One region of the Shewanella sp. SW32 genome, then DNA from elsewhere that is predicted to be linked to it. Evidence: riboswitches for the same ligand, from Rfam matches in the RefSeq annotation. Region 1 holds a riboswitch; the other holds the start of a gene.
The links. A riboswitch is a leader RNA that binds a small molecule or an ion and turns the genes downstream of it on or off. The one in region 1 is predicted to bind cobalamin.
Positions count from the first base shown of each region.

Region 2: it holds a riboswitch for cobalamin, as region 1 does, so the genes downstream of both, L5M28_RS01920 (ABC transporter ATP-binding protein) here and L5M28_RS16335 (TonB-dependent receptor) in region 1, are expected to answer to the same signal.

Region 1 covers NZ_JAKKSJ010000027.1:27,709-44,266, reverse strand. Annotated here, with positions in the region: gene L5M28_RS16365 (DUF3103 domain-containing protein) at 1-1,023, shown strand, start outside; gene azu (azurin) at 1,124-1,600, opposite strand; gene rbsK (ribokinase) at 1,895-2,806, opposite strand; gene rihA (pyrimidine-specific ribonucleoside hydrolase RihA) at 2,826-3,782, opposite strand; gene L5M28_RS16345 (hypothetical protein) at 3,986-5,320, shown strand; gene L5M28_RS16340 (hypothetical protein) at 5,324-6,766, shown strand; cobalamin riboswitch at 6,901-7,136, shown strand; gene L5M28_RS16335 (TonB-dependent receptor) at 7,245-9,206, shown strand; gene L5M28_RS16330 (HDOD domain-containing protein) at 9,488-10,216, shown strand; gene L5M28_RS16325 (LysR family transcriptional regulator) at 10,296-11,201, opposite strand; gene metE (5-methyltetrahydropteroyltriglutamate--homocysteine S-methyltransferase) at 11,401-13,671, shown strand; gene queG (tRNA epoxyqueuosine(34) reductase QueG) at 13,767-14,969, opposite strand; gene L5M28_RS16310 (substrate-binding periplasmic protein) at 15,144-15,941, shown strand; partial or broken gene L5M28_RS16305 (diguanylate cyclase domain-containing protein) at 15,938-16,168, opposite strand; gene L5M28_RS16300 (phosphatase PAP2 family protein) at 16,390-16,558, shown strand, end outside.
Region 2 covers NZ_JAKKSJ010000002.1:157,738-174,295, forward strand. Annotated here, with positions in the region: gene L5M28_RS01850 (PLP-dependent aminotransferase family protein) at 1-501, shown strand, start outside; gene L5M28_RS01855 (MAPEG family protein) at 511-894, opposite strand; gene L5M28_RS01860 (GNAT family N-acetyltransferase) at 987-1,382, opposite strand; gene L5M28_RS01865 (AAA family ATPase) at 1,440-1,955, opposite strand; gene L5M28_RS01870 (glycerol dehydrogenase) at 2,428-3,546, shown strand; gene L5M28_RS01875 (NAD-dependent succinate-semialdehyde dehydrogenase) at 3,764-5,155, shown strand; gene L5M28_RS01880 (cobalamin-binding protein) at 5,218-6,045, opposite strand; gene L5M28_RS01885 (DUF2235 domain-containing protein) at 6,122-7,156, opposite strand; gene cobO (cob(I)yrinic acid a,c-diamide adenosyltransferase) at 7,371-7,994, opposite strand; gene L5M28_RS01895 (cobyric acid synthase) at 8,054-9,673, opposite strand; gene cobU (bifunctional adenosylcobinamide kinase/adenosylcobinamide-phosphate guanylyltransferase) at 9,779-10,405, opposite strand; gene L5M28_RS01905 (adenosylcobinamide-GDP ribazoletransferase) at 10,402-11,190, opposite strand; gene cobT (nicotinate-nucleotide--dimethylbenzimidazole phosphoribosyltransferase) at 11,297-12,379, opposite strand; gene L5M28_RS01915 (FecCD family ABC transporter permease) at 12,588-13,718, opposite strand; gene L5M28_RS01920 (ABC transporter ATP-binding protein) at 13,715-14,590, opposite strand; cobalamin riboswitch at 14,690-14,866, opposite strand; gene L5M28_RS01925 (histidine phosphatase family protein) at 15,088-15,813, opposite strand; gene metH (methionine synthase) at 16,083-16,558, shown strand, end outside.

The sequences.
Region 1 (16,558 bases):
GCGTTAGATTTAAGCCATCAATATGCGCAGCTTGCGCCTATCTTACAGACTGAAATAAACCAGTATCAGTTGGCAGTAAATGCCGATGACATTCTGTCTCAGCATAGGCTCAATGATAATGTGATCACCAAAGCCGATGCGTCGATTCGCCGAGTGAAGGGCTTAAGTGCCAAAGCAGATTCTCTGGTGCAAGTGCGTCTGGCGGATGAAACCATGTTAACCCCATGGCAGCAAGGTGAGTCTCCTCTATTTGCCTATGAGCCCGATGGTGACGAGAGTCAGTGGGATTATATTGAAGCCTTTGATATTCATGGGCAAGTGCATCAATTAGATGTGTATAACCTACCGCAGCAGCCGGTGTTTGTGGTCGGTATCGATAGTAAAAAAGCCTTTGTGGCTGGCTTAGAGGTGATGCGGACGACATTTGCCGAAGCACAATCGGCGAAAAAAGATGGCGCGCTACTGAGCCGTGCGCAAACACAGGCGGTGGCAGACAAGTCGATTTCAACCACAGTGATCAAACAAATATCCTTGAAGGATGACCATGAGCCGTGGATTTCTGGTCGAGCCGAGATTTACGGCATAGTGACTGGGGTTGACCCGAGCCGTGAAGAACCTGTGCTCGATATCGTCGAAATGCCCTATTTAGATTATGCGGATACGACCTATTATCCGAATCAAATCATCATACATTGGGAGCGTTATCGTTGGGCGGCTGCGGACATGATCCTAATGGAGCATGACGATGGCACTAATTATAAAGTGTTGGCCACTAAGCTGTTGGAAGCAGCGGAGCAGATCTTAAAGTCGATCCCCGATCCTGAAGCTCAGGGTTATGCGCTGATCCCACAAATCACCAATGGTATTTTAAGTGTGATGCCGGATGCTTGGTTCACCAATGACGATGACTTTGTCGACGTGTATTACACCTTGCAGGAAGGGGGGGACTATCCCAACTTGAACGGCGCTAACGGTAATGCGATGACGAGCTTTGCGCCATTAGTCATCCAACCAAGACCATGATGGATTAGTGCGGCTAAATGCAATGGCTGAAATGTAAAAGCGGATCCTAAGATCCGCTTTTTTTGTTTTTATCACTTAACATTAGGCTAAGCCATTCACCTTAAGCTTTTAACTTGAAACTGCCTTGCATAATCGCCCAGTGACCTGGGAAGCTGCAGAAAAATTGGTAGGCTTCGGTAGCGCTCATACCGGCAGTGCTAAAGGTGATCGACGTTGATTCGCCACCGCCCACTAAATCTGTGTGTGCGATAACGCGCGTATCACCGGCTTTGACATAGGCTGCATCAGGACCGGCACTCATGCCTTCGGTCGCTACGGCTGACATATCGGCTGCCTTAGTTAATACCCAGTTATGGCCCATTGCTGCTTTTGGCAAGGTGCCTGAGTGGGTTAAGGTTAAGGTCACTTCTTTACAGCTTGCAGGTACAGACAGCTCTTTAGTGTCAAATTGCATTGCATCAGTGGCGGCAATTTTCAGTTCACATTCGTTGGCACTCGCTTGGCTAGCGAATAATAATCCTAGGCCGATTAGGCTAGTGCTGGTCACGTTACGTAAAGCTGTGCTTTTTGCTTTCATCTGGTACTTCCTTATTTGAACAAGGGTAGCCGAGCCGTTTTGACTCGGACATGCACCTGCCAGCATAAGCAATCTTCATTAAATGGGAATGAAATCAGCGTGTAAATTATGTATATGCAACTTTCGGTTGAAAGCTTGCATCGTTATTGGCGGCAAAATTGTTAGCGGTAAACATAGGTGAGTACTTAGTTGGAGTGAACTAAGTACTCAGAAGTTATTATTTATATGTTTGATTTATAAATGATAATTTGTAGGTTCTAACGCAGGGCGTCTACTTCTGAACTTCTTACGTTTTTAGTACGAAAGCTCCTGTCGATAGGGAATCGCACGTTGTGCACCTGGGCGAGTGACAGTAATTGCACTGGCTGCATTGGCAAATCCCACGGCTGCAGTAATCGACATGCCCTCGCTTAAGCCCACAGCTAAGGCGCCATTGAAGGTATCTCCTGCGGCGACTGTGTCTATGGCCTGCACTTCAAACGCAGGTATTAGCCCATTAAAACCTGGGCTACTGATATATGCGCCACGGCTACCTAAGGTGATGACCACAATCTTTACTCCCTGCTGGTGGAGAAGTTGCGCTGCCATGTGTGCATCATCAAGATGGTTGATCTCAACTCCCGTTAAGGCTTCTGCTTCGGTTTCATTGGGGGTAATAATATCTACCCACTTGAGTACATCTTGGCCAAGTGCCGTCGCTGGAGCGGGATTTAGTACAGTCGTCACGCCAAGATTCTTGGCTATTTGCAGCGCCTTTGCCACTGTGGCAGCGGGCGTTTCTAATTGTGTTAATAAGTACTCAGCATTAGCAAATAGGGCGTAATGAGCTTCTAAGTCATCGGGTGAAAGGCTGGCGTTAGCACCTGCGGCAACGCCAATCGTATTCTCACCGTTATCACCGATAAAAATCATGGCAGTGCCAGTGCTCAGTCCGGCTATTTGGCGGATCCCTTCCGCGCTGATGCCATCTTTCATCCAGCTTTGACGCATATCATCGCCGATACTGTCTTGGCCGAGATGGCAGATAAAATCAGTGCGTGAACCTGATTTGGCTAAGCGCGCGCAGGCGACGGCTTGATTGGCCCCTTTGCCGCCCTGTTCGAGGCGGTAATCTCGGCTCATTAAGGTTTGCCCTGCAGCGGGCAGGTACTCAAATTTCATCACATGGTCGGCATTTGCACTGCCGATAACGAGTATCTGGCTCATAGAAGACTCACTGTCATTTTTATCTGCGATTGAGATAAGTTGCATCATAGACGCGTAAACTGTCTACCAGTAAATCGACAAAGCCTTGCCTATCGATCCCAAACAGCACTGTCGCATTGGCGGCTTTACCTGTTAGCTGATAGCGATCGACCACTGTCATGCCTAAAGTCAACTCACTTTGGGTTTCAATACTTACCCAGCAATCTTGCGCCTCAAATAGCTCAGGTTTAAGCAACCAAGCGATAGTGCAGGGGTCGTGCAATGGCGCACCAATAAAGCCCCATTTAGGATCTCTGTGGTAAATCATAAAGAAATCCAATAATTCGGCGACACACTGAGCAATTGGATTTTGAATCGCGCGAATGCGTTCTATGTCTTCATCCATGATTTGTGCCTGATGAGTCACATCGAGCCCACACATAGTGATGGGAATACCGGATTTAAAGACAATATCGGCGGCTTCGGGGTCGACAAAAATATTAAACTCGGCGGCTGGGGTCCAATTACCGACACCGGCTGCGCCGCCCATTAGCACTATGCGCTCAATTTTATCGTGTAACTCGCTATGACTCGCCAGTAAAAGGGCGATGTTAGTCAGCGGCCCTGTGGGAATTAAGGTTACTGGCTGATGACTTTGGCGAATTTGCTGCGCCATTAATTCAACTGCGGTAATGGCTTGAGGGCTAAAACTTGGATTAGGCAATGCAGGGCCGTCGAGTCCGGTTTCACCATGGACATTGTCGGCAATGATTAATTCGCGAGCTAATGGCTTGACTGCGCCGCCAGCGACAGGAATATCACTGCGATTTAATAAGGTTAAGATCCGCAGGGCATTATTGAGCGTTTTATCCGGCGTTTGGTTACCGGCGCTGGTGGTGACGGCCAGTGGAACCAGCTCTGGATGGGCGAGAGCTAAAATGAGCGCAATAGCGTCGTCATGGCCGGGATCGCAATCCAGAATAATAGGGCGAGTCATACTGTTACTCCTTTAAACAGCGGTGATGGGGGCTTAGAATAGCATGTTCAAGCGGGGGGGCGATGAGTGTGATGGTGTCTTTACAGTAAACTGTGAGCTTTTTCTGATTTTTATCAATAAGCTGCTAAAATTGCGCCCCGCTGTAGGCACAAACAAAATTCATTTAATGCTTAAGCATCATGGAATGATAAGGACGTTTTGGCGTGTTGATTAATCGCAGTAAGTTAACCTCTAGCGCACCCGAGCGAGGTTGGGGGGGGCTCGAAGTACTCTTGTTTACCTTACCTCCCATTTTAATCTTGAGTCTTGCGGCCTTTTTTATCACTGAAGGATGGCAAAAGTGGTATTTGGTCAATCAGCTTGAAGTGCGTGGCGATGTTGCCATTGGCCGGGTGATTGAAACTGAGTATCGGAGTGAACGAGGTTCGAACGGCATTTCTCGCCAAAGATTGGTTTGCTTAGTGGAATATCACACCGCCGAGGGCGAGGTGATTCGTCAGTGGGGGCTTGATGGTGTTGATTGCCGTGCGACTTATCAATTAGCTCCGCCGCAGGGTGATACGCCGTGGGCATTAGGGCCCCATTATGCGCAAAGTGCTGTGAGCTACCTTCCTGATGCACCAACCCGTGCAAGTGCAGACCTTAAATTAACCCGCGATCTCGCCAAGTGGGACTTTGCCTTTGGTACTGCAAGCTTATTATTGGGTTTGCTGGTGGGCTATTTCTGTTCGACTCCTTTAAGAATTTGCTGGGCTGAGTCTCGTTATATCCCAATACTCAAGCGTTTAGGGGATCAGCAAGATTACGTTGGAATTATCAATTTGCTTGAAACCTACAGGCGCCACCCAGCCGCTAATATTCTGGTATGGGAAGCGGCCGACCATATTGGCCATTGCCCTGAGTTATACCCAAGTTTTGTTGCCTTATTTGCCCAAATGCAATCTGCACCAAGCAAAAAACAGCTGGAATCGATAGATGAAACTATTGTGATGATTAGCTTTTATCGCTTGATTTCATTAGGGTTTCACGACTTAGCGCTCGCGATGTTAGCCCGTTGCAATCAAGCCTTAACAGCAAGAACCTTGGCAACCTTTGTGCTGATGACTCGCACTGCGCAGCTCCCTTTTGCACTGACATTATCGGCAGAAAAGCTCAAGGCATTGGAGGCACTTTGTTATGCCAAGGAGCTCAGTTTTGGCTTGGAGGATGAAAAAAAATGCAGTGTCGACCTTGCAGCCCGTATCGAATATTTACTTTGGTTAGTTAAATGGGTGCTCGATGATACGCGTAGCGCGCCGGAGCCAAGTGTTAGCCCTGTGCAAGCGGTGATTTTAGCGGCATTTGGCCAGACGATGGCGCTTCAAACCCTCAGCCTTGATAGCGCGCAGACCACTGATAAACATGCACAAGCACTATTGTCTCGGTTAGATATGAATCATGGTTTTCAGCGCGCATTGAGGCCGATAATCGAGTCATTATCGGATAAAGTAGCGCAACATATTCAGCAACTCACGTTTTCAGCAACGACAAGGAAATAAGTTATGCAGTCTTATTCAATTCCTCGCCCTTTGGCATTCGTGTCAGTTTTAATCGCCCTGCAATTAACGGCTTGTAGTCAGCCGAAACCCTTAACCGTGTTCGAAAATGATAAGGAATCCTTATTGCAGTTTGATAACGGCAAATTGCTCCAACTTAAGGAAAATCCGAGTCCACAGTATCGCCATATTCCCTGTGATTTATCCGCAGTCGAGACTGTAGTCACCAACAGTTCGGCCTTTGCGGCGTTAACACAATCTGGTGAGGTGATCACTTGGGGCGACAGTTATGCTGGTGGTGATAGCCGGGAAGTAACGGAGCAGCTTAAGCAAGTTAAGCAAATCGTCCCAGTTAAGGACGGGTTTGCCGCGCTACGTCAAGATGGCACTGTGGTGTACTGGGGCAATGCGGGGAAATATAGCCTCGACAAAGCCCTGCAAAACCGCATGACCAATATTACCAAGTTGTTCGCTAATCAAGAGGCCATTGCGGCCCTTGATGCCAATGGCAAGGTACACACTTGGGGTTATGGCCCCTACGGCGGCAGTAGCTTACATGTGCAGGATCAATTAGTTGATGTTGTCGATATCTTTGCCAGAGGTCGCAGTTTTGTCGCCCTCAAAAAAGAGGGCAGTGCTGTGATTTGGGGGCAGGTTGAAGAGTCGACCAATATGAAAAAGTTACTCCCGCAGCTTACGGATGTAGCGAAGATCGAATATTTTCAACACACCTATGCCGCCTTGAAAAAGGACGGCACTGTGGTGAGTTGGGGTTGGCGCAGTGATGCTTACTCGATCCGCAGCGCCTTAAAGGATGTGGCGAGTATGACGGCAAACAATTGTGCCTTTGCGATTTTAAGTCCTACGGGGGATGCGCATTTTTGGGGCGATGGGATTAACTGTGGTGTCGATTGGATTCAAAAAACCGATATCACAGGGGTAAAAGAGATTATCAGCATCGGCTCAGGCTTTTTATTACTGCGGGATAAGGCCGTGCCGCAAATAGTGGCCGACGATACTGATTACGCTCATATGTTTGGGTTTCACTATGCCCAAGAGATTCTTGATAAATATTGGCAGGAAGGGAGTGTTATTACTCGAGGGCCTGCCTCCTTTGTGTTTACGCGTCCCGATGGCAAAGTGGTGCCTGTTGGTTATCGCGCCAACCGTGAAAATGTGGAGAAGTTGATTGCACGTATTCCGCGACTCACTTGGTTAGATGGCGCAAATGACGGTTATGTTGGCATCAGCGAAAAGGGGGAGCTGGTCTCTTGGTCGATGAATTTGCCAATGTTCGACAAGTCGCCAGTGCAACCTGCTGACTCGTTAGTGATTAAACCGCTGGATTTTACCCCCGTTGCCCAATGCGAAACCCCTGAGCAGCGTCAGGCGATTTTGAGCAAAGACAGACCAAAACCTGCGGCAAAAAACTGGGATGGTGTTTTCTAGCTCATGTGAGTTTTCTCGCTAATCTGAGATTAATGGACTTTCATCCGTATAGACGTCTATAATGCGCGCGCTCAGGTCTGATATGCCCTGAGCCTTGTTGGGCGTTAACAGGTTGTACGCCCTTTTAACCTAATTTTGAGTCAACCTTCTGTGGTGCTTACGATGATAGTGTCGTGAGATAATCGGGAAGCCAGTGAAATTCTGGCACTGCCCCCGCAACGGTAAAAGGTGAGAGAAGACCGCGTTTGATTGGTGTGTTCAAGAGTGAACCCGAAAGTCAGAATGTGAAAGGTCAGTCTCGCGTTAATCTAACTTTTAATGGATTAACATAGCCTAAGTCCGGAGACCGGCCCTAAAGGTGTTTTTGAGATTTCGGTGGGCAGATCTCAAAATGCGATAATCACCGTCAGTATTTACGACTGAATTAACGGTATCGTGGCGTCAATGCCCCGTTTTCCTTGCAGGAGTTAAAGGTAAAATGGGAACAAATCCAACAAAAATCGCGCTGCTGATCGGCAGCCTTTGCAGTTTTTCAATTATCGCGCCCGTTATGGCGGCTGACGATACCAGCACAGCTAAAGTTGACGAGCATCTTGTCGTGATCGGCCGCTCTGATAAGACCCCGTTAAATATTGCTGCCAATGTGAATGTGATTGATGCTGCGGCTATTGAAATGAGTGGCGCGACTAATTTGACCGACGTATTACGCGGTCAAAGCGGTATTCAAATTTCGGATAACAATATTGGAACTAGCTTTGCTATGCGTGGTTTTAGCGCCAGCACTGCCGTTAATAACACGCTGATTTTACTTGATGGTCGTCGTCTCAATAATATCGATATCGCCGCACCTAGCCTTAATGCCATTCCGCTTAATCAAGTGGATCGTATTGAAATTTTATCGGGTAGTGCAGGTGTACTTTATGGCGATCAAGCCGTGGGCGGCGTGATCAATATTGTCACTAAGTCCCCTGAAAATACTGGCGGCAGCGTGCAGTTATCTGGCGGTAGCTTTGATACCTATGAAGGTCGTGGTGATGTGTCTGGCGCGATCAACAAAGATTGGCGTTACTTTTTCACCGGTAGTTACAACCAAGGTGACAACTATCGCCAGCATAATGCCAACGAAACCGGCTCTATTCTTGGCCGCATTCAATATAAAACAGCCACAGACTCGTTCTTTGTTGAAACCAGCTACTACGATAACGATCGTGAAAATCCGGGCTCGCTTACTGAAAAGCAATTTAAAGACGATCCCCGTGCTTCATCAAATAAGGTAGAGTATGCCCACGAGATGACCACTGCGGCGCGAACGGGTTACCAGCATCAGCTTAATCAAAACTGGGCGCTGGCGGCGGATTTAGATTACAGCGATACCTTAGTGTCTTCTCTTAATTGGGGGGCGAACAGCCATAACACACGCTCACTGTTAATGTTTAGCCCTAAAGCGTTAGCGAATTACAGTACGCGTCAAGGCGAGCTAAGCCTAGTCACAGGTTTAGACATCAGCCGTGGCAAGGCTGATTTTGACACTATGGCGCGCAGTAATGTGCAGCAAATGCAAAGCGCCTATCTACAAGCTACAGTGCCTTTAAGCCATACTTTAAGTTACGTTGTGGGTGGACGATATGCGCGGGTGACCGATGAGTTAGTCGATGGCAATGTCTATCCCAATGGCATGGATTTAGACGAAAATGCCCACGCATTCGAACTGGGTTTAAATTACCGCCCAACTGCGGAGCACAGACTCTATGTGCGCGCTGATGATAACTTCCGTTTTGCCAAAGTGGATGAGCAAGCTTATACATCGCCGGGCGTATTTGGCTTAAAGCCGCAAACAGGCCGTTCCTATGAGGCGGGTTGGGATTGGGCTGTCGCTAGTCAAACCCTACGAGTCAGCCTATATCGTCTCGATTTAGAGGATGAAATTGTTTATGACTCGAGTGCAGTTAAACCCATAGGTGGAAATTTCAACGGTGCAAACGTCAATGCCGACGCTTCTCGTCGTTATGGCGCGGGTGCCGATTGGGATTGGCAGATCACTAAAGCGCTGCAACTCGGGCTAGAGTATAACTATACCGACGCCGAATTTACCGATGGTGCTAACGATGGCAAAGAGCTGTCTTGGGTGGCAAAACACACGGGACGCGGTTATGTCAGCATGGATTTTGCTGAGCATTTCCAAGTATTTGCCGAAGCTATCTACACGGGGGATCGTTTTATCGAAGGCGATAACGCTAATCAAGGTGATAAGCTAGCAAGTTACGTGCTTGGTAATTTAGCCTTGAATTATAATCGTGATGCTTGGCTTGCCAGTCTGCGTATCGATAATGTATTCGATAAAGATTATGTCAGTGCAGGTTATTACGGTGGCGATTGGGGGGATAGTTACTATTCTGGTCGAGGTCGCGATATTCGTTTCACTGTGGGCTACCGCTTCTAAATATTAATGAGCTATCTAATAACAAAGCCAGACTCAGTCTGGCTTTTTATTTTTTACGCTGAGTTCAAAGAATAAATCTTAAAATAGGTATAGTCTTGAATATCGTTTTAGTAGAGTGGTTTAATTGTCGTTATCTATAGTGTGTTAGCGGGCAGTCATCACTAAATAGGAGTAATTTATATTTTACTCTGCTGTTTATGGCTGAAATTCTTAGTATTTTAGGTATGATGTGAGCTGTAACCGAATCATCTTATTGTTAATAAACAGGTGTAAAGTGTCTTATGACTGATCTTGAGCAACAGGTTTTTACTCAAGTTAGAGCTATCATAGCGAACGAAGAGCAAGTGATTGGCCGCCGAGGAATTCTAATTCCACTCAAAAAAGCGATCCTTGCTGAAGGCGACATTCGTAATGTGATTGACATTATCTCGAGCGATCCCGCATTGGCAGCGCACATGCTTATGCGCAGTAATTCCGCACAGGCTGCTGTAGTGGAAAATCACAAAACTCGTTCGTTGAAAGAAGCTTTGATCCGCTTAGGTCAAGTTAATATCTATCGCTACGCTTTTACGTTCTATTTAAAAGAACGCCTCGATGAACTGCCACAGCCCTATAAAAAGTTGGTCCAAGGTTATTGGAAGCTGACTGAAGATATTGCAACGGATGCGGTAGATAGCTTAGCGGATATGGAAGGTGTGGAGGTTGATGCTGACGAAGTACAAACCTTAGCTCTGTTCAGTGTGTTCGGCCAAATTATCGCACTGACCGCATTTGCCTATTTAAATGCTAATGCCGAACAGTCATTTCCTTTAAGTGTGATTAAGTCATTGATTGATAATCAACAACAGACCTTAACCATCGAAGCGTTCGAGGCGTTAGATCTCGATCAGGATCTGCGTCAAGAATTTATGATCGCCCATAATTTGCGTCAGACCCGTAATCCTAATTCATCAGGGTTGATACTGCGCCGTGTCTTGTCTATGCGTGGATTGTTGATGAATCCGCTGTAATTTGTCGATGCTATGAAATAGTCATTTGACTCAATAAACAAGCCTGCATTCGCAGGCTTTTTACTCTATGTCACCCGCATTAATTCGTCTTCTGCTGGCGGGATAAACCTTCCCTCGCCACCAGTTGTAACCAATTTTGGATCAATGCAGAGTTAGCACTGTGGCGGCGATAGGCACCAAATAGCGGTCGTTTCAGGCCTTCTTGGCCGAGTTTTACCGTAGCGAGACTCAGTCCATGTCCTTCATTAATCGACCAGCTTGGCAGTGCGGCTATGCCGTCTTTACAGGCGATGCGTTGCAATAACATCATGGTTAAATCACAGGTTTTTTGCTCGCCCGCCTCTATGCCCGCAGGCTCTAAAAAGTGGCGATAAATATCTAAACGTGTCAACGGCACTGGATAACTGATAATAGGCAAGTGTGCTAATTGCTTAGGTGTGACATAGGCTTCTTTCGCTAAAGGATGATCCTTAGCAACCACTAACTTCACTTCAAAATCAAACAAATGCTGGTAGGCGAGTGAATGCCCAGGCACAGGATCTGAGGTTAATACAATATCCAGTTCACCCATTTCTAAGGCATTGAGCGAGTCGAACAGATGACGGCTCGACAAGTCTAACTCGGCTGCCGGATGATCTTGCCTAAATTGCTCCATTACAGGCATTAACCAGCGAAAACAGCTATGGCACTCAATGCCGACACGCAACTGATTGGTTTCGGTTTCCAGCCCATTCTTCAAATCTGTCTCGGTTTCTAACACCTTAGGCAAAATTTCTTCGGCCAGATGCAGCAGGCGTGCACCTTCTTGGGTGAATGACAGTGGCTTACTCTTACGCACAAAAATGGGCGAGTTAATCCTTTGCTCCAGCTCCTTAATCTGGTGGGAGAGGGCGGATTGAGTGACAAAACGTTTTTTGGCTGCGCCCGCCAAACTGCCGCTTTCTTTCAGGGCCATTAAGGTTCGCAGGTGTCTTAGTTCGATCATGTTCACTCCAAGTGAATTTCGCTCATGTTGTGCTTGAAATCAATTCGGTTGCTGGAATAGAGACTAACACAATAAACTTCTAGACGTCCAGACGCCCATTGTTATTTATCAGGCTGAAGTGCTGAAAAGTGCCAAGAGAAAACAATCTGGTGGGTGTAAGTGCCGAATATGGCTTATCTCAAATAAAGGAAGATAGAGTATGCAATTAAATAGTCTTGGGTTTCCCCGTATTGGGCGTCGTCGTGAATTGAAATTTGCCTTAGAAAAATACTGGCGTGGTGAGAGCACTCAGGCACAATTACGTGAAGTGGCGAGTGAACTTCGCCGCACCCATTGGCAGTGGCAAGCTGCTGCTGGCATTGAGCAAGTTCCCGTAGGTGATTTTGCCTTTTATGATCAAGTGCTGACCTTAAGCGCGACTTTAAATGCCATTCCTGATCGTCATCGTGGTGAAGGGGCAATCGATCTCGATACTTTATTCCGTGTTGCCCGCGGCAGAGCGCCAACGGGCCAAGATGCGCCAGCCTCTGAAATGACCAAGTATTTCAATACTAACTATCACTATCTGGTACCTGAGCTCAGCCAAAACCAAGAGTTTTCGATTGCCTATGAGCAGTTCTTTGATGAAGTTAGCGAAGCGCAGTCCTTAGGTTATAAAGCAAAACCTGTGCTACTCGGCCCTGTTAGCTACTTGTTCCTAGCTAAAACCGTGGGCCAAGAGTTTGATAAGTTAAGCTTATTACCCAATTTATTAGCTGCTTATGCTGACATTTTGGTGCGTTTTGCTGCTCTGGGAGTGCAATGGGTACAGCTCGATGAGCCCATTCTCGCATTGGAATTGGATGGCGAATGGCAAGCGGCGATGACTGAGGCGTATCAAGCCCTCAGCACTGCGAAGGTGAAGATCCTTCTTACCAGTTATTACGGCGGTATCGCACACCATCAAGCGCTGGTATCGGCCTTGCCGGTCGCGGGGTTGCATGTCGATTTAGTCACAGCGCCGGATCAATTGGCAGTCTTTGCCCATGCGCTTGGTCGAGATCAAATTTTGTCGGTGGGTGTGGTCAATGGTCGCAACGTGTGGGCGGCAGAGGCGGATTTGATTGCCGAACGCATAGGCGCGGTTGCCCGTGATCTCGGAGATCGCTTGTGGATCGGTACTTCTTGCTCACTCCTGCACAGCCCTGTGGATTTAGATGTGGAAGCCACGCTTGAGCCCGCGCTGCGTCAACAACTCGCGTTTGCGAAGCAAAAATTACTTGAACTGGCCAATGTGCGCCAATTGCTACTGGCACCTGAATCTATCGCGGCAAAAGAGATTGTGCAAACCAGTTTGGCGCGCCGCGAGGCGAAAGCGCAGGCTGCCGACAGTCAAGTGATTGCCCGCGTTGCCGCGTTGACATCTGCCGATTATGAGCGCGTCAGTGATTTCACCGTACGCCAAGCAGTGCAGCAGCAGAAATACCGTTTACCTCTGTTGCCGACCACCACCATTGGCTCCTTCCCACAAACACCTGCAATCCGTGGACTACGCAGTCGTTGGCGCAAGGGCGATCTGAGTGATGCACAATATACAGAGCAATTACAACAAGTCACCCGCGATACTATCGACCGCCAGCTTAAACTCGGTATCGATGTGCTGGTTCATGGTGAGGCCGAGCGCAACGATATGGTGGAATACTTTGGTGAGCAGCTTGCGGGCGTTGGCTTTACCAAAAATGGTTGGGTGCAAAGCTATGGTTCACGCTGTGTTAAGCCGCCGTTGATCTATGGTGATGTTAGTCGTCCAAAGGCGATGACGGTTGATTGGGCCGAGTTTGCCCAAAGTCTCACCGACAAACCTGTAAAAGGCATGTTAACTGGTCCTGTGACGATTCTGCATTGGTCATTCGCCCGTGAAGATATCGGCCGCGATGTGATTGCGACTCAGCTGGCGCTGGCGATCCGTGATGAAGTGGTGGACTTACAAAATGCCGGTATTGGTATTATACAAATCGATGAGCCCGCCTTCCGTGAAGGTCTGCCATTGAAACAAAGTGAATGGCAAGCCTACTTAGATTGGGCGGTGAATGCCTTTAAACTCAGCGCTGCTGGCGTGACTGATGAGACTCAAATCCACACCCACATGTGTTACAGCGAGTTTAACGACACGATTGCCGCGATTGCCGCCATGGATGCCGATGTGATTACTATCGAGACTTCGCGTTCACGGATGGAGTTACTCAACGCCTTTGAAGATTTTGAATATCCCAATGAAATCGGCCCCGGTGTGTATGACATTCACTCGCCAAACACTCCAAGTGTGGAGGCCATGGTGTACTTAATCGAGAAAGCGGCGCAAAAAGTGCCCGTACGTCAGCTGTGGGTCAACCCAGATTGTGGCCTAAAAACCCGTACTTGGGATGAAGTCGAACCCGCATTGAAAAACATGGTCGATGCCACGCGAGAACTACGTCGCCGCCTTAGTTAATATTATGCTTGAGTGAAATATTTTTTATTGATCTTATTGAGTTAGTAACAGCGGATGCTTATGCATCCGTTGTCTTTTATTTATTGCCGACTGACTTAAGCATCTCGCGGTAAGCCTTTTTCGATAATGCGCACCATGCGCTCGGTTTTGCGGCGGGCTTTTTGTTGTTCAGTTGTGGTGCTTTCAGCAAGGCGCGATTGCTGGGCATTAAGCGCCCATTCAATATGCTCACGCACTATCTCATCGATATCTTCGCTGTGATTGCGGGCGTTAAGTGCGGCAATAATGCTTGTGCTTGCGGGAGCGTTACCCAGTGCTACTGCAATATTACGTAGCCAACGTTTATGTCCAATGCGGCGAATGGCGCTGCCTTCAGTTTGTTTAAGAAACTCGGCCTCGCTCCAAGCAAAAAGGCTGAGAAGGTCTGGTTGCTTTAACTGCGGACGAATATGAAAGTCAGTTTCTTCAGTCAGCGGCGCTTGGCGATTGATGGGACACGCGAGTTGGCAATCATCGCAGCCATAGATGCGATTGCCCATGAGTGGCCTAAATTCTTCGGGAATAGCGCCCTGCAGTTCAATGGTGAGATAGGAAATACAGCGCCTGCCATCGACCACATAAGGTTCTACGATTGCACCCGTTGGGCAGGAGGTGATGCAGGCGACACAAGTGTTACAGCCTTCTTGAATGGGAATATCCACAGGTAGAGGCAAATTGATCAGTAGCTCACCTAAAAAGAACCAACTGCCAGCCTCATGGTTGAGTATGAGTGAGTGTTTACCTGTCCAGCCTATACCGGCTTTTTCGGCTAAGGGGCGCTCAAGTACAGGGGCTGAGTCAACAAAGGGGCGAAAGTCAGCGGCATCGAAACCGAGAGAAACTAACTCTGCACTGATTTGATCCCCCAGCTTTTTAAGCCGAGCGCGGATCAACTTGTGGTAGTCGCGACCTCCTGCATAACGGGAAATATAACCTAAGTTGGGATCGGTGAGATTCGTTGCAAAGCCAGCTTCGGGTGGTAAATAGTCCATCCGTACGGAGATCACCCGCACTGTGCCCGGATGCAGTTCTTGCGGGCGAGCGCGCATCATGCCATGGGTGGCCATATAGGCCATTTCGCCATGAAAACCTTTGTCTAGCCATGCTTGAAGTTTGGCTTCTTCAGCGGTTAAATCCGTATCGCAAATGCCAACCTGCGCAAATCCGAGTGCTTTTCCCCACGTTTTAATTTGCAGAGCGAGCCGCGACAGCATGCTGGCATAGGATTGGCTTGGGGTTTGATTGGCTAAAGTTGACATGAATTGATTGCAGCGAGGCTCTTGGCTAGGTGGCAATATGATAGCAGTTTTCACTTATTGAGGACGAGTTTACTCAGAAGGGGGCATGAGGCGATATTTTCTTTGGGGTATTTGTTTATTTGCAGTTGGGATTGAGTCTATGATTAGGTCTAATGTTTATCGTTTGGTATTCGTATGCTGAGTGCGTTTCCCCTTAGGGCGTGTTTTCTTGCGATGAGCTTATTAGGCTTGATGCCTAATCTTGTTTTTGCGGCGCCTGACAAGTTGAAATTGGTGACCGAAGCTTGGCCTCCCATGAGTTACGAGCAAAATGGTGTGCCGCAAGGTTTTGCGGTGGACTTAGTCAATACCTTGCAATCAAGACTGGGTCAGAGTGAAAAAATCGATGTGTTACCTTGGGCTCGGGCGTATTCGATTGCCAATACCTCTGCGAACGTTTTACTTTTTGCTACGTCAATTAATGATGAGCGAGCTGAGCAGTTTGATTTTATCGGTCCTATTGCGACCAGCAAAATTGCATTGTACGCAAGGGCGGCAGATCCCATAGCTCTCGATCAACTTGCTGAACTTCAATCGACAGATATTGTGGGGGTTTATCGGGAATCGGCGGGTGCGCAGTTGCTACAACAAGCGGGCGTGGATAATTTGCTGGTGGCGAGTTTTCCACAGCAATCGGCGAAACAGTTGCTGTTTTCTCGAATTCGTTTTTGGTGCCAAGCGGATCTTGCGGTAAAGCAGATACTCGAAGAAGTAGGCGCGAGTGAGACAGATATCCGCCAAGTGTTTGTAGTATCGGAGATTAATCTCTATTTAGCTTTTTCTAAAGGGACATCGGCGGCAACCGTTATCAGTTGGCAAACAGAGCTAGAGAAAATGAAAGACTCAGGTGAATTTAGTCGTTTGTATCAGACATGGTTTGGCACTTTGCCACCGCCATTACAACATCAAGTGTTTTGGCATAAGGCCGTTTAATTCTCTTTTAAAGCCTCATTCTTGGCTGATTTCACACAATTTCTGCCCGCATTTTTAGCCTCATAAAGAGCATTGTCGGCCCGCTTTAGCAAGGTGGCAAAATCTTTATCTTGATATGCATCTTCAGTATTATTTTGTGGTTCTAAAGTGGCGACACCAGCGCTAACGGTTAATTTGAGTTCTGCTGGTAAATTCTGTGCGCTAAGGCGGCTAATATGGTTCTGCCATAGCGTTGCTGAGCGGCAGTAGAAGCAGCAATAAGGAGAATGATAAATACCTAAGTTGATGTAGCAAAAAAGATTCCTGTTCGCATTAAAATCAATAGCTAATTATTAGCTTAGCATAACTTGTTTGTTCATTTTTAATATAGATGTATAGCAATTTTGCATTCGGTTAATGATCAAGGTATAAACTCCGCCTTGGTTATTATCCCACAAAGGAATCACCCTTGAAGAAATTACTCTGTGCTGCATTATTCATGATAAGTGGCACTAGCTGGGCAGGCTCAGATTTAGAAACCTCTGGCGATGTATTGCATTTATTATTACCCGCTACTGCGATGGGTGCGACCTTGTTTTATGAAGAGGGTTATGATGGTAGTTGGCAGTTAATTCAGG
Region 2 (16,558 bases), on a different contig from region 1:
AAACATCAAAGGGTGATCTACGCTGGCACCTTTTCCAAGATGTTGCTACCCGAATTACGACTCGGCTTTTTAGTGGTGCCCCCTAAACTGATACAGGCTTTCCAGTTAGCAAAGCATTACGCCGATACACACACGGCTCACCTAGAGCAAGCAACATTAGCGTTGTTTATCGCCGAAGGACATTACGCGCGGCATGTTCGCCGAGTGCGAAAAGCCTGCTTAGCGCGCCAAACGGCGTTAATCGCGGCAATTGAGCAGTATCTGCCCGACAAATTGTCCGTTCAAACCTCAGACTCAGGTATTCACCTCGTGTGTTGGCTGAAGGGCGACTTGACCGAAGAGGAAGTGATCAACAAATGCCGCCAACTCAGTTTAGGTGCACAGCCTTTGTCTCGATATTGCCAAGCACCCTATCCAAGGCAAGCTATCTTACTGGGCTATGCCGCTCATACGCGTGATGAGTTGCGGGAAAGTATCAAAAAACTGGCGCAGATCCTTTAATATCCAAGCTTAAAAAGCCTGAAAGAAAATCCCGAAAGCACTGAAGATGGCAACAAACCATGTGAGGGATCTTAAGGTGCCTTTGTTGGCAAGATAGAGGATGTGATACACAAAGCGGGCGCCGACATGGACGATGGCGAGCCACTCAGTGGTGGGATTCACTTTGCCCGTGGCGATAACCACTAATACGGCTAGGCCAAACACCAGCAATGATTCAAAAGCATTTTGATGTCCCGCTAAAGCGCGAGCGCCAAAACCGGTTAGCTGTGCTTGCTGAGCACGGGGATGATTATTATCGTAACCACCCGCCTTTGCCATCGCCCAAGCCACTGGACCTTTCGCAAGATATGGCAATAACATGGCGACAAATAAGCAAATAAGTAAGGTATTCATGGGGTAATCTTCCTTTGATTGTTGTTTTAAGCTCTACTGTTTGAGTTCTACAGCTATAAGTGCCTAAGTTACAAGTGTATTGGTTAGCGGCGTTATTTCACCATATACATGCCTTCACTTGCGGGACGACTAAATTTAAAGCCAAACTTTTCATAAAGTTCAGGCACATCCGCCATCAGGGTAATATACGCGCCCTCAAAAGCCTCACGATCTAGATAAGCCATGATGTGCTGCATAATAAGCCGCCCTAATCCCTTACCTTGATGCTCAGGATCCACTGCAATATCGACAATTTCGAAGTTGAGCGCGCCGTCACCAACCACACGCCCCATGCCCACAGTCTGCTCGGCGAGCTTTATTTGCACGCCATATAAACTCCTTGGCAAGGCCTTAATCGCACCCTCCAATGGTCTAGGGCTTAAGCCAGAAATCTGTCGTAGGCGAACAAAATCATTGGCAGAAACAACACCTTCAAGCACTTGGTACATGATATTTCCTATTGTTTTATTCAGTCACTTGCTTTCAGACACTTGGCTTTCAACTATTTAGCTTTCTATCACCTCAAGCTCAAAGCCTTCATCCAGAGTCAGCGGCTGAAAATAACCGCTCACATGCCAGAACATCGCCTCAGTATCGAACATGGCGCGCTCAGGGTGGCTTTGTCTGCGTTTATCGAGTTGACTCAAACAAAGCGCATCGCTGTGATTAAGATAAATAAGTTTATGGGCGGCGCAATCAGTAAAAATGCTTCGAAACCACAGGCGCTGATTGATAGTATTCGCGGGAAAGTCCATGACCACAGAAACACCCGAACAGAGCAGTTCCTGCACATGCTTTTTAAGCAAAGGCTTAAGGCGAGCGGAATAGCTCAAGTAAGTATCAAAATCTTTAATTTCATCGGGATATAGCGCCGCCAGCCATGCGTCTTCCGAGATTAAAATACAGTTTTCGGCCTCAGCAAGTTGTCGCGATAAGGTTGATTTACCTGCGCCCATTTTGCCACAAAAGAATATTAACGTACCTTTACTGACCAATTGTCCTAACGCATTCTGCTGTGTCATCTTCACTCCTTGATTACTGGTCTTTTATCTCAGCCGACGATTTCACTCGCTATGACACCAATGAACGACAGTACAGAGCATCACATAAAGCATGAACACCGAGCAAGACTTGGGACGAGTTTAAGGTAATAAAATCCCATTACATTAATGACTATCCTGTGTTTAGACTGCAGACGTTTACCGCTATTCGCACAATCCACAGTTAGCTTTTTTTTGAGTTCTGACATCTCTTCGCCCGCTGAGATCGCCTCGCTCTCTCAGCCCTATCCTTTCCTTAAACCAGGGATAAATCAAAGCATTTAACTCGAAGAATAAAACAATAAACCACATTATTAATCTAACAATTAAGCACTAAAGTAGTAATTTACGCTTAGCAATAAAAACATTGCCACCATTCATGCTATGACATTAATTTAGGCGTATGCTAGGGTAAGAATGAAAGGATAACCGTCATAAGTGCAAAGGAGGCTCTATGAGCACTGTCGTTCCACGTACCGTCACTTCCCCTAAAAAATTCATTATCGGCAAGGGCCTATTAGCTCAAATGCATGATTATGTTAAGGACTTTGGTGACAATGCTTTTATCATCTGCGATGAATTTATCCTCAGCCGTGTGAAGAATGAAGCTGTCGCTGGGCTAGATCAAAATGGGATCAGCAGCCACCTCGAAAAATTCAACTATGAGTGCAGCGAAGCCGAGATAAAGCGCTTAGGCGCGCTGGCAGAACAGCATCATACCAACGTTATTGTTGGAGTTGGCGGTGGAAAAACCTTAGATGCCGCCAAAGCCGTCGCTTTCTATCAAAAACGGCCTGTCATCTTGTACCCCACAATTGCTTCAACCGATGCGCCCTGTACTGCACTTGCAGTGATCTACTCCGAAACAGGTGAGTTTGAACGCTATCTGTTTCTGCCACAGAACCCAGATGCTGTCGTTGCCGACACTGCTATTATCGCCGCGGCTCCGTCCCGATTTTTTGCGGCAGGCATAGGCGATGCACTGGCAACCTATTTTGAAGCTCGTGCCTGCTATCAATCGGATGGCGTCAACCTAGTCCTGAAAAAGCCTTCCCGCACAGGGCTGGGATTGGCCCAACTTTGCTATCAGTTACTGACTGAAAATGTTGAAGCTGCTATGGACGCCGTTAAAAACAAAATAGTCACACCTGCGCTAGAGCAAACCATTGAAGCCACCATCTATCTCAGTGGTGTTGGTGCAGAAGCAGGCGGGTTAGCCGCCGCCCATGCCGTAAACAATGGTATGTCAGCGGTGGCAGACTTACATAAAGCTCAGCACGGCGAGAAAGTCGTCTTTGGGCTGCTAACTCAGCTCGTGCTCGAAAATGCCCCAAAAGCCGAAATCGATAACGTTATCCGCATTATCAAAACGGCGGGACTGCCGCTCACTCTCGCAGATTTAGGGCTGAAAACCTTTATCGAGGCCGAGTGGCGCAAAGTGGCTGAGATAGCCTGTGCTGAGGGCGATACTATGGGCAATATGCCGATGAAATTAACCGCAGATGATGTCTATCAAGCCATGATAGCCGCCAATGCCATGGCTGAACGCTATAAAACAGCTGAAGCTTGTTAACCGTAACAATATGACGTGTACTCCGTAGGTGGCAACAATCTGATTTTATTAATTAATACTACTTAAATAGTTCCTGCTGCCACACGAGTTTACCGTTCATCATAGGCTTCCTTGCCACATAATCAATGGCAAGGGAGTCCACAACAAACAAGACATTTCCACCCTCGATGCCAAAGCTGGCATTTACGCTCTATTTGTTAAACGCTTGGAGGCACATATGGCTTATGCAACAACCAATCCCTTTACGGGAAAGCTCATTAAAGAATTTCCAAATGCAACAGATACCGAAGTCACACAGGCGATAGAATCCGCCCATCAGGCATTTTTAAGCTGGCGAACCACTCCCTTTGCCGACAAGGCCGCAATACTGTCTAAGGCAGCGAAGATCCTCAGAGACAACAAGTCCAAATACGCCAATCTACTGACCTTAGAAATGGGCAAAGTCACAGCAGAAGCCGAAGCTGAAGTCGAACTGTCGGCGCAAATTTTCGAATACTACGCCGAACATGCCGAGCGACTGCTGGCACCGCAAAAACTGCCGGTTGCCGATCCCGCCGAAGGTGAAGCGATACTGGTTAACGAACCGCTGGGCGTATTATTGGCCATCGAACCTTGGAACTTTCCCTACTACCAAATTGCGCGCATCTTAGCGCCGCAGCTTGCCGCCGGAAATACCTTACTACTCAAACATGCATCCAACGTGCCCCAGTGCGCAGCGGCCTTTGAAGGCTTAATGCGCGATGCCGGACTGCCCTCAGGTGCATTCCAAAATCTGTATGCCACCCGAGAGCAGATAGAACAGATCATCAATTCGCCCAAAGTGCATGGTGTTGCGCTCACGGGATCAGAAGATGCGGGATCGATCATTGCCGCTCTGGCGGGTAAGGCACTGAAAAAATCCACCCTAGAACTGGGTGGCGCAGATGCCTTTATCGTACTTGAAGATGCCGATCTGCCTAAAACCATCGACTGGGCTGTGTTTGGCCGTCACTGGAACGCGGGACAGGTCTGTACATCATCTAAGCGGATGATCTTAGTTGAAGCCATTTACGATGAATTTATGAAGGGCTATATCAAGGGGATTGAAGCGCTAAAAGCAGGCGATCCTATGGACTCGACGACTACGCTGGCACCGCTGTCTTCCCAAGGCGCGGCCGATGAGTTGAAGCAGAAGATCCGTGATGCCGTAAAACACGGCGCAACCGCGACCGAAGTGGGGCCAAAAGTGCCGCAGCAAGGCGCCTTTGTGCAGCCAACAATACTGACAAACCTGACGCCAGATAACCCCGCCTACTATTGGGAATTCTTCGGTCCAGTTTCCAGTATCCACAGGGTGAAAGATGAGCAAGCGGCGATTGCCATCGCCAATGACTCGCCCTTTGGATTGGGTGGCTCAGTGTTTACCGCCGATACCCAACGCGGGCTCGCGGTCGCTAAGCAGGTTTCCACAGGCATGATGTTTGTCAATCATCCAACTATGGTCAAGGCCGACTTACCCTTTGGTGGAGTACGTCGCTCAGGTTATGGCCGCGAGTTGATTGATTTAGGATTGAAAGAGTTTGTAAACCACAAGCTTATTAATGTGGTCGACATCAACGCGCCTTTCTAAACGCTTAGAAAATAGCAACATCTGACTAAACGCCTGACGGAATAATCTGTCAGGCGTTTTATTTAACGTGCTTTATCCAAGGCATCACATAGGGCTTGAACGCCAAGTAAAGCTCTGGGCGTCGCGCGGTGTAATAAATCGGCATTGAGTTGATAAATATGCTGTTTCTTCACGGCAGGAATTTCTGGCCATTGGCGCCAATCAACCCCTTTCACATTACCTTCTTCCTCACTTTGCAAAATCACCTCGGGCAAGGTCAGCAAGACGTTTTCTAAACTGACTTGCGGATAATCACTGGCGGCATCGTAAAACACATTTTGTCCATGGCACACACTGATGATCTGTTGGATCCAACTGTTTTTAGAGACTGTCATCAAGGGGGTCGACCAGAGTTGATAAAATACCTTCGGTTCTGATTTTTTAGCATTTTCAACCCGCAATCGGATAAGCTCAGCGCGATAAGCGGCTGCAGCCTTGCTTGCTTCTTCAACATGCCCCGTAAGTTGGCCTAACTCTTCAAGCTCCTTGGCGACGCCTTCTAAGGTTTTAGGATCGCTACCATAAAGGTTAAATCCTAACGTCCTAAGCTGGTTGATATCTTCGGCTTTATTACCCGAATCCCACACCACAATCAGATCGGGATTAAGCTCCATCACCCGCTCCATTTGAATGCCATAGTAACCCCCAATACGCGGGATATTTTTTGCCGCCTCGGGATAATCCGCATAATCGGTTGCGGCCACAATCGTATCGCCCGCGCCTATGGCGTAAAGCATTTCCACCGCATGGGGAGAGAGCGCAATAATGCGTTTAGCGGGCTGCGCCAATACGCTATGGGGAAAAAACAAGCTGAGCCCAAAAACGAGTCCAGCTAAGTGTCGCTTAATCATGATATGCCTTAGTATTTATCCCCAAACCGCCTGAAGATGCAGGCGTAGTCTCTTCAGGTCACTTGGGGTTATAGAGTTAAACTAGCTGCTCTGGCCAGCCATAGTGCTCGATATAGGTTTGTAGATTCTTCGGGCGATACTGAGGATCTTGATCCCAGCGGTCCTTCACCGAATGATGTAAAAGTACTGGGACTTGCACAGGATCGAGTGGTCGCAAATATTCCTGTTTTATCCGATAAAAACTGCGTCTCGAGTTATGTAAGGTCGCAAGCGGATTTGGATGCACACTCGCGGCTAAGTGTGGCTCTAGGCTTAAATTAAATTTCTGCGCCTCGGATATCATCCACAACAGTGCAATATCCGACAACAATGAACCGTCTTTATCGGGTTTATAACTACCGCCAATATTGCTATGGGCGCCCGCAAACCACACTTGCTGCATGTCCATATTGTCGCGTAGTTGCCAAATAGTCGGCTCAAAATCACTGCGATGTTCATCTATGGCTAACGCATGTCGGGCAACGCGCACATTGCGGCCAATTTTAGTGTCGTAAAACTCGTCTTTATCTTCGAACAAGCCTAAAAATGAAATAGGGATCCCCATAGCACCCACGGTATCCCACACGCCAACAAACTTGATTTCCCGTGATTCATGACTGTATCTCGCTCTAAATTCGAGGGATTTTTCACCATCAGGCGCAAAGGGCGCACTGCTTTTTTTATAGTGGTCGAAAGCTTGTTGAATCAACGCCGCATCGGGGCGTTTAAGTATGCCGCAGTTATTAATCAAGCCACACAAGCAACGCACAGTGTAAGCACCGCGGCTAAAACCAAAGAGATAAATCTCATCGCCTGGGGAATAGTTTTGCACTATATAGCGATACCCATCCATGATGTTTTTATGTAAACCGCGCCCTGTCGCACCACCGATAGTTTGATCGTAATAGGAACCCACACCCCAATCATAAAATACCTGCTGGGGTTTACCATCAGCCGCTATCGGGCTGATAGCACGCGCGAGGCGCAGCACATTGGTGGGGAAATCGACCTTAAGATCTTTCTCGGGCCGATTCCAAGTCCCATCGGCACAAATCACGATACGCTTATTCATAGGATCATCCTTGAGAACGCTTTGAACACTGAACGGCTAGAGGCTAACCCATAGTAGCTAACAACAAATTGTCGCTAGTTGCTAGTCACTAATAGGCAGTTACTAGTCCTCAAACTTAGCGCATTTTATGCCTGTGCTAAAGCCATTCGCGCGTCTTACTTAACATTGCAACCAACAATGCTGCGTCACTTATGCGCCGACATTTAAGGTTCGATTAGTAATCAAAACCTTGCTGTGCCTTGATACCCGCTTCAAAGGCGTGTTTCAGCGGCTGCACTTCGCTGACCGTATCGGCTAATTCGATAATAGCGCGATGACAGGCCCGACCCGTGATGATCACATGCTGCATGGGTGGACGATTTTTAAGTGCGCTAAGCACACGTTCCACATCCAGATAGTGATAGCTCACCATATAGGTGAGCTCATCGAGCATCACGCAATCTATGCTCTCATCTTGCAGCAGCTTTTCGGCGGCTTCCCAAGCGAGTACAGCGGCGGCGGTATCTTTTTCTTTATCTTGGGTTTCCCAGGTAAAACCTGTGCCCATTACATGAAACTCAACCCCTGCACCTTCGAGTAAATTGCGCTCACCGCACTCCCAGGTGCCTTTGATAAATTGCACTACCGCGGCTTTTTTACCGTGACCGACGGCGCGGGCAACAGTGCCAAAACCTGAGGTCGATTTGCCTTTGCCGTTACCGGTTAATACCAGCAGAATACCCTTTTCTTCTTGGGCGGCGGCAATTTTAGCATCCACACCGGCTTTCACTTTCTGTTGGCGAGCCTTGTGGCGTTCGGCCTTGATTTGCGCTTGTTCGTTGTCGTTCTGTGCTGTCATGGTCTTCTCTTCACTCTGCTGCTAAAAATGTCTGCTTTTAAAACTTATGTTTCTAAAACTTATGCTTCTAAAATTGGCTGTAATTTTTGCATGTCTAAATGCTCGGCTAACACATCGGCTAAACGATCGAGTTGCTGCTCACGTATTTGATTGATATCTATCGCCTTAGCATCGTTTAATCCCGCCCAGCGCAAAATCAACTGACACGCATCTGGACTATCAAACAGCCCATGTAAATAAGTGCCAAGGATTTGCCCGTCATCACTTTGCAGGCCATCGGCAAAGCTCACAGATGTGGATTCAGGGATTAACTGCAAGGGCGTATTCGTTTGTTCAAGCCTAGGGATAAGATAGCTTGATTCACCGCAGTGGATTTCATAGCCCTTCACAGCAACCTTTTGCCCAAGTAACGTTAGCTCACCGCTCACTCGTCGTAACTGTTTTTCGGCTTTGAGTTCTGTGCTCAGCGGCAGGTAGCCAAGTCCAGCGGTATCACCCGCACTGTCTTCAATGCCTAAGGGATCGGCAATGCTTTGGCCTAACATTTGATAGCCGCCGCAAATGCCGAGCACTTTGCCGCCGTAACGCAGGTGAGTGGCAATATCTTTATCCCAACCTTGCTGGCGTAAAAAGGCCAAATCGGCGCGCACATTCTTACTGCCGGGTAAGATCAATACATCGGCAGCGGGCAAATGAGTGGCGTGACTCGCGGCTTGAGTTTGTAATGATACATAGTCAAAATCGATATCGGGATGCAGCCGCAGCGGATCAAAATCCGTGTGATTACTGATCCTTGGGTACACTAATACCCGCACTTTTAAGCGGCTGTTAGCACCTTTAGTCGGCGAGCTTATCAGCGCATCTTCGGCATCGAGATGTAAATCATGCAGATAAGGCAACACGCCTAAAACAGGTTTTTGAGTATAAGCTTCAAGCCAATCGAGCCCTGATTGCAACAGGCTAATATCACCACGGAAACGGTTGATCACAAAGCCCTTTACCCGCGCCTGTTCGGATTCTGATAACAAGGCCAAGGTCCCGACCAAATGGGCAAATACGCCACCTTTATCGATATCGGCAATGATAATCACAGGGCAATCCACAGCTTCGGCAAATCCCATGTTGGCAATATCACCTTCACGCAGATTGATCTCCGCTGGACTACCCGCGCCTTCCACCACTATGGTTTGATACTGGGCCGTCAATCGCTCGAAGGATTCCAGCACAGCGCCAAGCGCCATTGCCTTATAATCCTTAGATTTAGGCCCAAAAAAGGCCGAGGCTTCGAGTGTTGTCAGGGCTTTGCCATGAACGATAATTTGCGCGCCCGTGTCCGAGCTTGGTTTAAGCAGTATGGGATTAAAATCGGTATGGGGCTCAAGATAACAGGCCACGGCTTGCAAGGCCTGTGCGCGGCCAATCTCGCCGCCATCAATAGTGACAGCGCTATTGAGCGCCATATTTTGCGGCTTAAAGGGCGCAACCTTAATCCCCTGACGAGCGAGCAAACGACAAATGCCTGCGACTAAGGTGCTCTTGCCCGCATCCGATGTAGTGCCCTGCACCATCAAGACTGCCGCGCGCCGAGGTGAATTAACCGCAAGCGTATTAACTACAGGTGTGTCAGCGGTATCGAGTGCATTAGCACAGGCTGTGTTGTCTGTGTTTGGAGAGGACATAGGTTTAAAAGGCTTATTCTAGTTTGCAGTCATTAACATAACAGCTCAGTCTAAAAATCACTTAAGTATGCAACTTAAGCTTAAAACGTGGACTGAGCCCAAAGTCTAAAGTGGTTTCAATGCTAAGGGTAAACCGGCGACCACTAAGGTGACATTGTCCGCTAAGGTCGCCACGGCTTGATTTAACCAGCCTGCTTCATCGACAAATTGTCGGCTCAACTCACCTAAGGGCACTATGCCAGAACCGACTTCGTTACTGATCAAAATCACCACTCCCTCAAGCTCGACAAGGGAATCCACAAAAGCGGTTTTCTCGGCCTGCCAACTCGCATAAGCTTTATCGTCAGAGGTTGAATTGCCAAAGGTGGAAACGGCAAAGTCAGTCGCATTCCACTCAGTCGGCGCGGGTTCATCATCGATGTTAACGTTCGATGCAAGTAATTGATTCGTTAGCCAAAGGGTTAAACAGTCTACTAAAATCACTCGCCCAGGTTTTGCTAACCGTTTTAGCAGTGCAGTGAGGGCGAGCGACTCTTCAAACAATTGCCATTCGATACCATCGTCCGATCGTCCCGCTTGATGCTTGGCGATACGTGTCGCCATTTCATCATCTAGCGCCTGCGCCGTCGCCACATAGCAAGCATCGAAGCCAAGCGCAGTGTACTGACGCACTAAGGCTTCGCCGTAACGACTCTTACCGCTACGGGCGCCGCCTAGGACGAGGTGGATCACAGTATGTTACCCACAACGAGCAATACAAAATAACACACGATTTCAGATATTTGCTGCGCCGCGCCTAAGGTATCACCCGTGTAACCGCCAATCTGGCGTCTAAAGATCACTATGATCAACCGGCGCAGTCCTATCATCACCAATAGCAATGACAATGCCGCTAACCCCTTGAGGAATAACAGCACTAATACGCCGCTGGCGATCAGGATAAGCAGCTCATTAATGCCTTGATGTTGCGATAGCGGCTTAGACTTACTGGTCTCGTCATCGCGGACATATTTTTCACTAAAGATGATACTGGCTGATACCACACGGCTCACAGTATGCGCGACGATAAGTGCAGAACCCGCCACGACAGGATCGTACAGGGCCAACTCGACTAACAACTGCCATTTCAGCAGCAGGGCCAACATCAGTGCCAGTGCGCCATAACTGCCAAGGCGCGAGTCTTTCATGATCCGCAGCTTGTCTTCAGCCGTCCAACCCCCGCCAAAACCGTCGAAGGTATCGGCGAGGCCATCCTCATGGAATCCGCCCGTGAGCAAGACGCCAACCAACATAGCTAAAAGAACAGAAACGCCAGCGGGGAGCCAGTTCTGCGTCAGCCAAAACACTATGGCGCTTAACAAACCGACCAGAAGACCGACGAGACCGAAATAACGGCTGGCCTTATTCAACTTATCGCTATCGACTTCGACCCACTTAGGCATAGGAATGCGGGTAAAATAGCCCATGGCAACTAAAAATAAATCTATCTCTTTGTGCCAGCTTTCGCGTTCTGACATAAAGCATCCTTAGTGAATTCACACTTGCTGCAAGGTTTAAAATTAAAACGGTTGGCTAAAAAGCTATTATTTTAAATAAGTAAAATAAGCGACTTAGCAGAGCACATCATACAACAGCCTCAATCCCCGCATCACTAAAACTCGCCATTTGATTGTAAAAATTTACTGAGGCTTGAATAAGCGGCAATGCCAAGGCCGCACCCGTACCTTCGCCTAATCTCAGCCCTAGGGATAATAAAGGTTTAGCCTGCAAAAATTCTAACATTCGCAGATGACCTTGCTCATCGGATTGATGGGCAAAAATCAAATAATCACGCACATTGGGGGCGATTTGCACCGCGACTAATGCCGCCGCTGTCGCGATAAAACCGTCCACGACCACCAGCATTTTACGTTCAGCGGCGGCTAACATAGCCCCCGTCATCTGCACAATTTCAAAACCTCCTAGGCAAGCTAACACTGACTTAGGCCCAGTTAAGGCGCTTTGATGCAGCAATAACGCGAGCTCAATCAGCATCAATTTACGTTCTAAGGTTTCACTATTAATGCCCGTACCACGGCCGACACAATCAATCACATCCAGCTGCATAATCGCCGCCATAATGGCCGCAGCAGAGGAGGTATTGCCTATGCCCATTTCACCAAAGGCGACTAAGTTACAACCCGCTTGATGGTGACGCTCAATCAAATCGCGCGCCATAGCAAAGCCTTTATCGACGGTTTCAAGCGCCATTGCTGGCTCTAAATGGATTGCACCCGTTCCAGCACCAAGACGTTGATCGATAATACCTTCAACTCCTTCAACTGGCGTTAACATACCGCAATCGATCACTTCGAGCTTAAAGCCCACCTGCCGACAAAAAACGTTAATCGCCGCGCCGCCATGGGCAAAGTTTTGCACCATTTGGTGAGTCACTTCGCTAGGGGCAATCGACACGCCTTCTGCGGCAATGCCATGATCCCCCGCAAACACTAACATGGTTGGATGGACTATTTTGAGCACATCCGTTTGTGGCTGCTCCGTTTGTTGCAAATCAGTCGCTTGCACGCGGGCAATCTGCAAGGCTAAGGATTCGAGCTGACCTAAGGCACCGGGCGGCTTAGTCTTAAGATCAATTTTCTGCAGAATCACCAGATCCTGCGCTTTACTCACAGGGCTTATTTGAAAAGACACGGCTGACTGAGACATCCACACTCCACTTTGTAATCTACATTAAATAACCACAACGCATCCCGCGTCTATGACGAACATGTCCAATTGTGCATTTCCAATCGCGGGTGGGATATCAACAGAAATACTGATTATCCCGCCAGCCTGCACTTACGACATGACTCTAGGATGACGACTTAACTCTGGGTTTACATCCTGACTAGGTGCCTACGGCATGACCTTGTATTTACGGCATGACTCTACGCTTACGCAAAATCAGCAAAAAGAACATGCTACCAATGGCGGCCGTGATAATGCCCACGGGCAACTCTTGATTCCCCAATAAACAGCGCGCTAATACATCAATCCACACCATAAATAAGCCGCCCACCAGCGCCGTTAATAAAATCGGCTGACGACCGGGAAACAGCATGCGTACTGTATGGGGGATCATTAACCCGACAAAACCGATACCGCCGCAGGTAGCCACCAAAATAGCGGTAATCAAGGAGCAGAGCAGCAACATATTGAGCCGCAGCTTAGGCACATTCACCCCTAAGGTATGCGCCGTTTCATCCCCCGCCTGCAACGCCATGATCTGCCGTTTCATGCCTAAAATAATGAATAAACTCGCACCAATCACCAGTGTTGGCAGTACTAACAAGGACCAACTGGCCTTAGCGAAACTGCCTAAACTCCAAAACAGCACAGAGGCTGTCGCCTGCGGACTGGCGAAATACAGCAGCAGACTCGTTAATGCGCCGAACATAAAGGAGGTCGCCACACCAGAGAGCAACATGCGCTCCACTTGGCTATTGAGCCCAAGCCCAGACAAAGCCAGCACTATTAGCACCGACAAACTCGCGCCAATAAAAGCGCCCAAGGGTAAGCTAAACCAAAGTAATCCAGACAAGGCACCCGAACCGCTAAAAAGCCCAGAATGTGCCGCCATGCCCGCATTATCAAAAAATCCAGAGCCCGTGAATAAGGTCAACATCACCACAGCACCAAAGGACGCGCCAGAGCTAATGCCAAACAAATAGGGATCGGCGAGCGGATTGCGGGTCACGGTTTGCAGCACACTGCCCGCCAAGGACAAACCCGCCCCCGCCACAAAGGCCAGCAAAATGCGCGGCAGCCTGAGCTCCATCACGATGCGTTCTGTCATGCCATTGGTTTGAGTGAGGTTGGTAATTTTATTGATAAACACTTGGATAACATCGATAAAACTGATGTTCGCCGCGCCAAAACTTGTGGCGGCAATGGGGGTTATCAAAGTGATTATGCCTAATGCGACCAGCATCAGTTGTTGTCTCGTCAACGGTGTCACGATACGCCCCAAATATGAGATGAAATATTGTTTACTCCCCTGAATCATCCACCTTCGCCTCGCTCGTTCAGGCCATGATCTACATGGTGATAACCATAAAAATAGCTGATTAAGGGCTTTTTATGTTGTGGATGGGGCGATACCTGAGCACACACGCCAAACACATCGCCAATTCGCGCCTCGGTTAATACTTCGGTTGGCGTCCCCATAGCGCTGACTTCCCCGTTATGGATCAACAACAAACTGTCGCACAGGGCACTGGCTAAATTAAGATCATGAATAGAGGCAATCACGCTAATCCCAAGACTACGCACCAATTCGAGGATTTGAATTTGATAGCGCACATCGAGGTGATTCGTTGGCTCATCGAGGATTAAAAGCTGCGGCTGCTGTACTATGGCGCGGGCAATCAAGGCGCGTTGCTTTTCACCGCCAGATAAGTGCTCATATTGTTGGTGCATCTTATGGCTCAAGCCGACTTTCTCTAAAGCCTTAGCAATACGCTCAATATCACAGCTCGAATTGGTATCGAACATGCCCTTGTGGGGCGTTAAGCCCATGCTGACCAATTGCTCTGTGGTGAGGTCAAAATAGTGCGGTGTATCCTGCTGTACTACGGCGACGCGACAGGCAAACGCCTTGGGCGACAAGCGCTCAATATCTTGATCAAAAAGGATAATTTTGCCCTGAGTTGGGCGAACAAACCGATACAAACAGCGCAGCAAGCTAGACTTGCCCGCACCGTTAGGGCCAATCAGCCCCAGCATCTGCCCCGTTGGCAGCGTAAAGTTAATATCGGAAAGAATGGTTTTGCCATCGATACACCAGCTCAACTGGCTCACATTAAGCGCGACTGACGGGCTCAATGATGGGTTAGTGTCCTTCACGGGGCTATTAGTTTGGATTGCGGAAAGTTTCACCTAAGCGGCGCTCCTATCGAGTCCAAACCTGTATAAAAAAAGGTTGTGCACATTGTCATCTGCTCCCTCGAGTCACCCGCTCGAGAACTAAGGCTGCACGCAGCGATAACAGAAATAGGCAGGTCTCCTGACTCGTAGGGAAGAAGATTCGAGATCTTTTTCACTACTCACAGTTGCGGGCACAGTTCGGGCTGACTGACGAGCAGCTCCCCGATTCCCTATTATATTTGGGTTGATATGCTCTTTGTTAACAACGCCACTGTGAATAAAAACAACGGAGCGATTCGAACAAAGAGAGTCTATTCCCAACACCTATTTCTGCGACGTTATCACTCATTGCGCATGTAATACGCTATCTCGTTCAAACGTCAGGGAAAAGCATTATCCTACATCTATCCTATTAGGCAATGCTGTTTAAATCAGAATATTTTCATGTCAGCTTATTCTCGCCAAACAATCACGCCTACACCATAACTCCTAGGTCGTGAAATAAGGCCTCAACACCTGCGCCCACTCGGCCAAGCTAAACGCCAATAGCAGGCACCCAGTTCATCTTGCAGCACATTAATGCTCACCACGGCCGCCACGGGTAAATCGAGTTGACTATAAAACCCCACCGCCCGTTCAACCCCTAGGGCACGCGCCATTAAGTGACGGATCACCCCGCCGTGGCTCACGACCCACACTTGAGTGGCTGGCATATTGTCAGTGGTTTCATTAATGGCACTGTTTTCATTACCCATTTTATGTGAGTCAAGGGTCAATCGTTCAAACTCGGCGGCGAGTATCTGGTCAATCGTCCCATTCACCCGCGACTCGAAACTTGCCATAGTTTCCCCATTGGGCGGCGGAGTTTGCCAAGGATTTTGCCAATACGCCGCTAAGTGTTCGCCCGCTTGTTGATACAGTTCATCGAGCCGACGACCGTCCCAATCACCAAAGTCGATTTCTTGTAAACCCGATAAAAGCTGCGCCTGCAATGGCCTTGACTCAGATACCAGCGCCGCCGTCGAATGCAATTCGGCGGCAAAGGCTTGGGCAAATTCGGCGCAGCGGCGTGAGGTCGAGCTATAAATCGCGCTACACACGCTGGCCTGTGACTCAACTGCTGCCGACATTTGTTGCCAACCCTTTTTACTCAAAGGCACATCCACACGACCCCGCAAAATAGCGCCGCCTTCACACTCACCGTGGCGCAACAATAACAACCGAACTTGTTTCATATATGCCTTTTTAGTTAGGGACTAGATGCTAGGAACTCAAGCCGAGGGCCTAAATTCTTGATTCTCGATTCTCGCTCCTAATGCCTTTGACTTTCATCTTGCCCTGACAATCATAAGTCGCGTATTATGGACGTCTATACGTTTAAATGTCCAAAACAAATTTTTAAGAACAAGTATTCAAAAAATGTCGGCTGACGACAATAAAATGCACTTAGCATAACAATGGCCGATTTTTGGACTTAACTTAGCTGTATTTAAGGTAATTATTTATGACGATACCCTCTACCAAAGCCGGCCAGATATTGGCAGACATACGCAAACAGCTTGCAGAGCGCATTCTGATCTTAGACGGTGCCATGGGCACTATGATCCAAGGCTACAAGCTGGAAGAAGAGGACTATCGCGGCGAACGCTTTAAAGATTGGCACACGGATGTCAAAGGTAACAACGATTTATTGGTGTTGTCGCAACCCCACATCATCAAACAAATTCACACCGACTACTTAAACGCCGGTGCCGACATCATTGAAACCAACACCTTTAACGCCACCACCATCGCCATGGCCGATTACGACATGCAGTCGCTGTCCGCCGAAATTAACTTAGCCGGCGCCCGCCTCGCCCGTGAAGCCTGTGATGAAGTGTTTGCTGCCACAGGCATTCCACGCTACGTCGCCGGTGTGTTAGGCCCCACTAACCGTACTTGTTCGATTAGCCCTGATGTGAACGACCCTGGTTATCGCAA